Regions from separate parts of the Microbacterium longlingense genome, predicted to be linked through region 2. Evidence: riboswitches for the same ligand, from Rfam matches in the RefSeq annotation. Region 2 holds a riboswitch; the other holds the start of a gene.
What was found. A riboswitch is a leader RNA that binds a small molecule or an ion and turns the genes downstream of it on or off. The one in region 2 is predicted to bind thiamine pyrophosphate.
Positions count from the first base shown of each region.

Region 1: linked by a shared signal. The riboswitch ahead of AC3RXY_RS02180 (ECF transporter S component) and the one ahead of thiM (hydroxyethylthiazole kinase) in region 2 are both predicted to bind thiamine pyrophosphate.

Region 1 covers NZ_JBYRJA020000001.1:466,347-469,750, reverse strand. Annotated here, with positions in the region: gene AC3RXY_RS02185 (D-alanyl-D-alanine carboxypeptidase family protein) at 1-1,400, opposite strand, end outside; TPP riboswitch at 1,541-1,649, shown strand; gene AC3RXY_RS02180 (ECF transporter S component) at 1,643-2,281, shown strand; gene AC3RXY_RS02175 (ABC transporter ATP-binding protein) at 2,284-3,404, shown strand, end outside.
Region 2 covers NZ_JBYRJA020000006.1:256,969-260,372, forward strand. Annotated here, with positions in the region: gene AC3RXY_RS10940 (MmgE/PrpD family protein) at 1-518, opposite strand, end outside; gene AC3RXY_RS10945 (GntR family transcriptional regulator) at 696-1,076, opposite strand; TPP riboswitch at 1,226-1,319, shown strand; gene thiM (hydroxyethylthiazole kinase) at 1,311-2,153, shown strand; gene AC3RXY_RS10955 (bifunctional hydroxymethylpyrimidine kinase/phosphomethylpyrimidine kinase) at 2,150-3,404, shown strand, end outside.

The sequences.
Region 1 (3,404 bases), on a different contig from region 2:
TCGACGGATGCCGCACCCAGCGGACCAGAGACGGTGATCGTCCCGGCGCCGGCGCCGTCCGACCAGTCGTCGCCCAGGGCGAGCTCTGCGGCCACGGTCGGCTGGGCGCCGTTCCACAGCACGGTCGTGACGTCGCCCCCGGCCACGATCCCGGCCGTCTCTCCCCAGCGGGTCTCGATCGTGCCCACCGCCGTGGCGGCGGTGACGACGGGGGGGTGGGCGGAGAGCTGTGCCTCGACCTGCGCGAGCAGGTCGCGCGTGACGTCGTAGCGGGTCTCGTCATCACCCTGGCCGAGCACGCTCGTGTAGACCCGCGCGGTGGTGTCGCCCAGCACCACGTCCTTCGCGGTGAGGAGGTTGTAGGCGTCCTCGACCGATCCCGTCTTGATGCCCACGACACGGGGATCCTCGTGCAGCAGCTCGTTGGTGTTCTCCACGAGGCCAGCGCCGGGCAGATCGATCGAGCGGAGCCCCACGATCTCGCCGACGATCGGGTCTTTCATCGCGATGGATGCGAGAGAGATGAGCGATCCAGGAGAGGCGATGTTGTCGAGGTCGATGCCGGACGCACCGGTCACGGCCATGTCGGTGATGCCGTGGGCCTCGAGCCAGGCCGAGGCGGACTCGGCGAAGTCCGCCTCGCTGTCCCACAGCTCGCCGACAAGGCGGTCGGCGTAGTTGTTGGCCGAGCCGAGCAGGATCCCCTGCAGCATCTGCAGCTGGGTGAGCTCGCCGTCCACGGGCACGTCAAGGGCGGACTCGTCCTGATAGCGGTAGTTCCAGTACTCGTCACTGTCCTGCTGGGTGAACCAGAACGACGGGCCCTGCTCCCCGGGGGCGAGGGGGCTGCGCTCGAGGATCACCAGCGCGGTGACGACCTTGGTCAGGCTCGCCATCGGCGTCGCCTCGCCGGTCGAGGACGCCGTGCGAAGCCCGTCGACGCCGACCGCTGCGCTGCCCTCCTCCGGCCAGGTGATCACCGCCGCCGGCGCGGCTGCCGGCGCGGGGGCGGCCGCGGTGACGACCGGCGCGACGTTGGTGAGGGGCCAGAGCGCGACGGCGCCGCAGTAGACGCCGAACGCGACGACGAGCGTGCCGATCGGTGCGAGTACGGCGGCCACGGGGAAGCGGCGCGGCGGCAGATCGGCAAGGAGGTCTCCGGACGCTTCTACCGGCACGAAAGCGGCGGTCGGCAGCGACTCGTCGTCCTCGGTGGAGCGGGCCCCGACCGTGATGATGTCGGTCCAGGTCAGAGCCTGGGTCTCCGTGCCGGTGCTGCGCGTGCGTGCCGCGCGGGCCTGACGCCGCGTCTTCGGCGCGTGGGGCACACCGGAGGGGGCGTCGGTGCGTCGGGCGGGGTCGACAGGGACCGTGCCGTCGACGGGGGGATGCGGGACCACCCGCCTACCGTACCGAATGAGGCTGTGGCCACCCCGATATGGTTCGCCCTGCCCTGCCCTGCCCTGCCCTGGGTCGTGTGCCCGGCGCACGAACCGAAACACGACGTGACCTGAGTGCCCAGGACCCGGTATGATCGGCGTCACATCACACGGGAGTCCGGCAGCCGGGCTGAGAGGAAGCGAATCCGCGCTTCGACCGTCGAACCTGATCTGGGTCATGCCAGCGCAGGGAGGAGAAAGATATGCACACGTCTGCTTCCGTTTCGAGTGCGCCCGTCGGGGTCGCTGAGAACCGCTACCGCTGGCGCGTCGTCGACATCGTCGTCGCCGCCGTCCTGGGTGTCGCGGTCGGACTGGTCTTCTGGGGGTGGAACACGGTCGGCGGCGCCTGGTTCGGCGTCATGGACGCTCTGACTCCGGGGCTGGGCGGCATTGCCGTGGGGATCTGGCTGATCGGCGGGGTGGTCGGCGGGCTCATCATCCGCAAACCCGGCGCGGCGCTGATGGTCGAACTGGTCGCCGCAACCGTCTCGGCGCTGATCGGCAACGTCTGGGGTGTCTCGACGGTCCTCTCCGGGCTCGTGCAGGGGCTGGGCGCCGAGCTGATCTTCGCGCTGTTCCTCTACCGGCGGTTCACGCTTCCGGTGGCCGTGCTGGCCGGAGTGGGCGCCGCGGCCGCGGCGTGGGTCTTCGAGCTGTTCTACGGCTCCAGCCCCAACATCCTGAAGACGATCGAGTACAACCTCATCTACCTCGGCTCGCTGGTGGTCTCGGGAGCTCTCCTGGCCGGGGTGGTGGGATGGCTGCTGGTGCGCTCGCTGGCGGCAACGGGGGCACTGAACCGATTCGCGGCAGGGCGGGAAACGCGCGAAGAGGTCTGAGCATGACGGCGGGTGTGACGGCGTCCCGGTGGGGCTGGCGCTACGCCGGCCGCAAGGCCCCGGCGGTGCGCGAGGTGTCGTTCGAGATCGAGCCGGGGGAGCGCGTGCTGCTGCTCGGCGCATCGGGCGCGGGTAAGTCCACCCTGCTCGCGGGCATCGCCGGGCTCCTCGGCGGCGCAGACGAGGGCGAGGTCTCCGGCTCCCTGCTGGTCGACGGCCGGCCGCCCGCGGAGCAGCGTGGGCGCATCGGGCTCGTGCTGCAGGACCCGGATGCCGGGGTGGTGCTCTCCCGCGTCGGGGACGACGTGGCCTTCGGGTGTGAGAACCTCGGCCTGCCCCGGGCGCAGATCCCGGCACGGATCGCGGCGGCGCTCGACGCTGTCGGTCTCGACATCCCGTTGTCGCAGCCGACCAAGGCGCTCTCGGGCGGGCAGAAGCAGCGCCTGGCGATCGCCGGTGTGCTGGCGATGCACCCCGGCGTCCTGCTGCTGGATGAGCCGACAGCCAACCTCGACCCGGCGGGCGTCGCGGAGGTGCGGGCGAGCATTGAGCGCGCTGTCGCCGACAGTGGCGCGACCCTGGTGGTGATCGAGCATCGCACCGAGGTGTGGGCAGACCTGATGACCCGGGTGATCGTGCTCGGCGCGGAGGGCGGTGTGCTCGCAGACGGCCCGCCGGAACGGGTGTTCGCCGAGCAGGGCGCTGTCCTCGCGGCAGCGGGGGTGTGGGTTCCGGGGCAGCCCGTCGAGCTGCCGGTGCTGCCGGCCGTGCCGTCCGCAGCGGAGGCCGTGATCACCGCCCGCGAGCTGGCCGTCTCACGCGACGGGCGGACGGCCGTGCAGGAGGGTCTGAGCATCGCGGTGCCGCGGGGCGCCGCGACCGTGGTGACCGGACCCAACGGCGCGGGTAAGTCGACGCTCGCGCTCACCCTCGCCGGTCTCCTGCCGGAGCTCGGTGGTGAGGTGATCGCCCCGGCGCTGGCCGGACGCCGCGGGCCGCGGCCGGTGCGGTGGACCTCGCGGGAACTGCTCACCCGGATCGGCACGGTGTTCCAGGAGCCGGAGCATCAGTTCCTCGCCCAGACGCTGCGCGAGGAGCTGATGGTCGGACCCCGGGCGTTGCG
Region 2 (3,404 bases):
TGCTCCTCGGGCAGTCGCAGCGCCTTCGCGGCTGCGGCTGCGGCGGCGTACGCCCCCTGCGTGGTGTGATCGAAGCCGCGGGCGCGCACCGGGGCGACATCGGAGAGCCGTGCGTGCACCTGATAGGCGACGGCGAAGGCCGTGAGCAGTTCGCGCCCGCTCGCCCCGACGGATTCCGCGGCGGCCAGAACTGCGCCGAGGTTGTCGGAGGGGTGGTTGGTCTCGCCCTTTGCCAGGTAGGAGTCCATGAAGTCGAGGTATCGACTCAGGGCGCTGTTGTAGAACGCCGCGCGGTCCGGCGCGGTCTTGCCGCCGCCGATGAGGGTCGCGGACGGTGTGCCGCCGAGGTCGTCGAGCAGCCCGCGGATGGCCACGATGGGCTCGGCGTCGAGGGCGCCGATGGCGACGCCGAGGGTGTCGAGGACCCGGATCTTCAGCTGTTCCTGCGCATCTGCGCTGAGGTCGTCGAAGGTTGCGGCTGCGACGAATGCAGCCAGTCGGGAGACTTCCGTGCTCATGAGAGCGTCCTTTCCAGAAGACGAGAACGCGATCGCTTAGGTAAGGCTTGCCTAATAAGTAGTACAGATCAGATCTGCCCGGATGTCAAGGATTTATCTTGATATCGAGATAAATTTCGGCGTCGACCGACGGGGCGGCGCGGTTCGCGGCGCCGGGGCATCCGCCGTCGCCGCGGCTCAGGCGCGCTGGCGATCGAGCGCTCTGCGCACCGTGGCGATGACGGCATCGTCACCGAATCCATGCGCGCGCAGCGCGGCGACGCAGGCGTCCGCCGCCGCATCCGCGCTGCGGACGGCGTCATCGTCGACCGCGGCGATCGGCGCCACGACCGTTCCGTTGCGGCCGGCCGTGACGACGTATCCCTCCGCCTCGAGCTCCTTGTACGACCGCGCGACGGTGTTGGCGGCGAGGCCGAGCTCGGCGGCAAGGGCGCGCACCGCCGGCAGCCGCGTGCCGGCGGGCAGCGTGCGGTCCATGATCTGCGCGGCGAGCTGCCGACGCAGCTGCTCGAACGGCGGATGCGCGTCGTGCGCGTCGATCGTCACGGACACCGTCATGCCTCCACGCTAGCGCCGCGCGGCCGCGCGCGCCCGATCTGCGGGGTTTGTCCCGATCCTCGGGGCACCCACGGTGGTTACCGACGCAGATCGGGAAAAGGTCCGCAGATCGGGCGTGACCGTCGGCGGTCCGTCCGCGTAGACTCCTGGTCAGTGACACGGGGTGCCGCATCCGCGGCTGAGATGAGACCCGTCGAACCTGATCTAGTTCGTACTAGCGAAGGGATGTCGCAAATGAGCGATCCTGTGCGCCCGTCCATCGATATCGCGGCGATCGCCGCCGATCTCCTCACCCGCTTGCGCGAAGCGCCGCCGCTGACCCACTGCATCACGAACGCGGTCGTCACCGGTTTCACCGCCAACGTGCTGCTGGCCCTCGGAGCGGCCCCGGCGATGGTCGACATCGTCGACGAGAGCGAGCTGTTCGCCGGCGTCGCGTCGGGGGTCCTGATCAATCTCGGCACGCCCTCGCCCGAGCAGCGCGCCGCGAGCCGGGAGGCCGTGACGGGCGCGCTGGCGTCCGGCACCCCGTGGGTGCTCGACCCCGTCGCGATCGGCGCGCTGCCGGTGCGCACCGCACTGGCCCATGAGCTGGCGGCGCGGAGGCCCACGGCGATCCGCGGGAACGCGTCGGAGATCCTCGCGCTGGCCGGGCTCAGCGCCGGCGGGCGCGGGGTCGACGCCACGGACACCCCGGACGCCGCGGAGGCCGCGGCGCACGCCCTCGCCGCGGCGCACGGCAGCGTCGTCGCCGTCTCCGGTCCCGTCGACCTCATCACCGACGGCACCAGGACGGTACGGATCGCGAACGGCGATGCGCTGCTCACCCGGGTGACAGGCGGCGGGTGCGCGCTCGGTGCGGTGATGGCCGCCTTCCTCGGCGCGGCACGCACGTCGGATGCCGGGCCGCTGGCCGCGGTGTCCGCCGCCACCCTGGTCTACACGATCGCGGCGGAGCGGGCCGCGGCCCGGGCATTGGGGCCCGGCAGTTTCGCCGTGGCTTTCCTCGACGCGCTCGCGGCGGTGGAGCCGGACGACATCGTGCCGGTCGCCTGCGTGACGGAGGTCGAACCATGAGCCTCGACCTCTCGGTGTACCTCGTCACCGATGCCGCGCTGTGCGGGGAACGGGGCGTGGTGGAGACCGTGCGGCAGGCCGTCGCCGGCGGCGTGCGTGTCGTGCAGCTGCGCGACAAGGACGCCACCGACGCCGAGACCGTCGATCTGCTCATCGAGCTGTCGCATGCGATCGACGGACGCGCGCTGCTCGTGGTCAACGACCGTCTCGACGCGGCCGTCGAGGCGCGGCGGCGGGGAGCCCGCGTCGACGGCGTGCACGTCGGCCAGGGCGACGCCGGGGTCGAACGCGCACGTGCGGCTCTCGGCCCGGAGGCGATCGTCGGACTCACCGCCAACACGCCGCAGCACCTCGATGCCGTCCGCGCGCTTCCCGCCGGGACGGTCGACTACGTGGGCGTCGGCGTGATCCACCCGACGGCGACGAAGCCGGACCATCCGCCGGCCCTCGGGGTCGACGGCTTCCGCGCGCTCGCCGCGGTGAGCCCCGTGCCCGCGGTCGCGATCGGCGGCGTCGGCATCGCGGACGTGGCACCGCTGCGCGCGGCCGGCGCCGCCGGTGTCGCCGTCGTCTCCGCGCTGTGCGGCGCCGCGGACCCCCGTGCGGCCGCCGCGGCGTTCGTCCGCCGCTGGCGGGGGAGCACAGACCGGCCGGTGCCGCGGGTGCTGAGCATCGCGGGGAGCGACCCATCGGGCGGGGCGGGCATTCAGGCCGACCTCAAGGCGATCGCCGCGAACGGCGGCTACGGGATGGCGGCCATCACCGCGCTCACCGTGCAGAACACCCGGGGCGTGCGAGACGTGCACGTGCCGCCCGCAGACGTCGTCCGCGCACAGCTGGACGCGGTGTCTGACGACGTCGAGATCGACGCGGTCAAGATCGGGATGCTCGCCAACGCCGACGTGGCCAGGGCCGTGGCCGGTTGGCTGGCCGAGGTGCGTCCTCCCGTCGTCGTGCTCGACCCCGTCATGGTCGCGACCAGCGGTGACCGGCTGCTCGACGCAGCGGCCGAGACCGCGCTGCGGGAGCTGGCGGCGCACGCCGATCTCGTCACCCCGAATCTCGCGGAGCTCGCGGTCCTCGCCGGGCGCGCCATCGACGGCTGGGCAGACGCTCTCGACGCCGGTCGAGAGGTCGCGGGGGCGCTCGACACGATCGTGCTCGTCAAGGGCGGCCACCTCGGCGGCGATGACGCACCGGACGCCCTGGTCGACGCGGGCGGCGTGCTCGCCGAGCAGAGCAGCCCGCGGA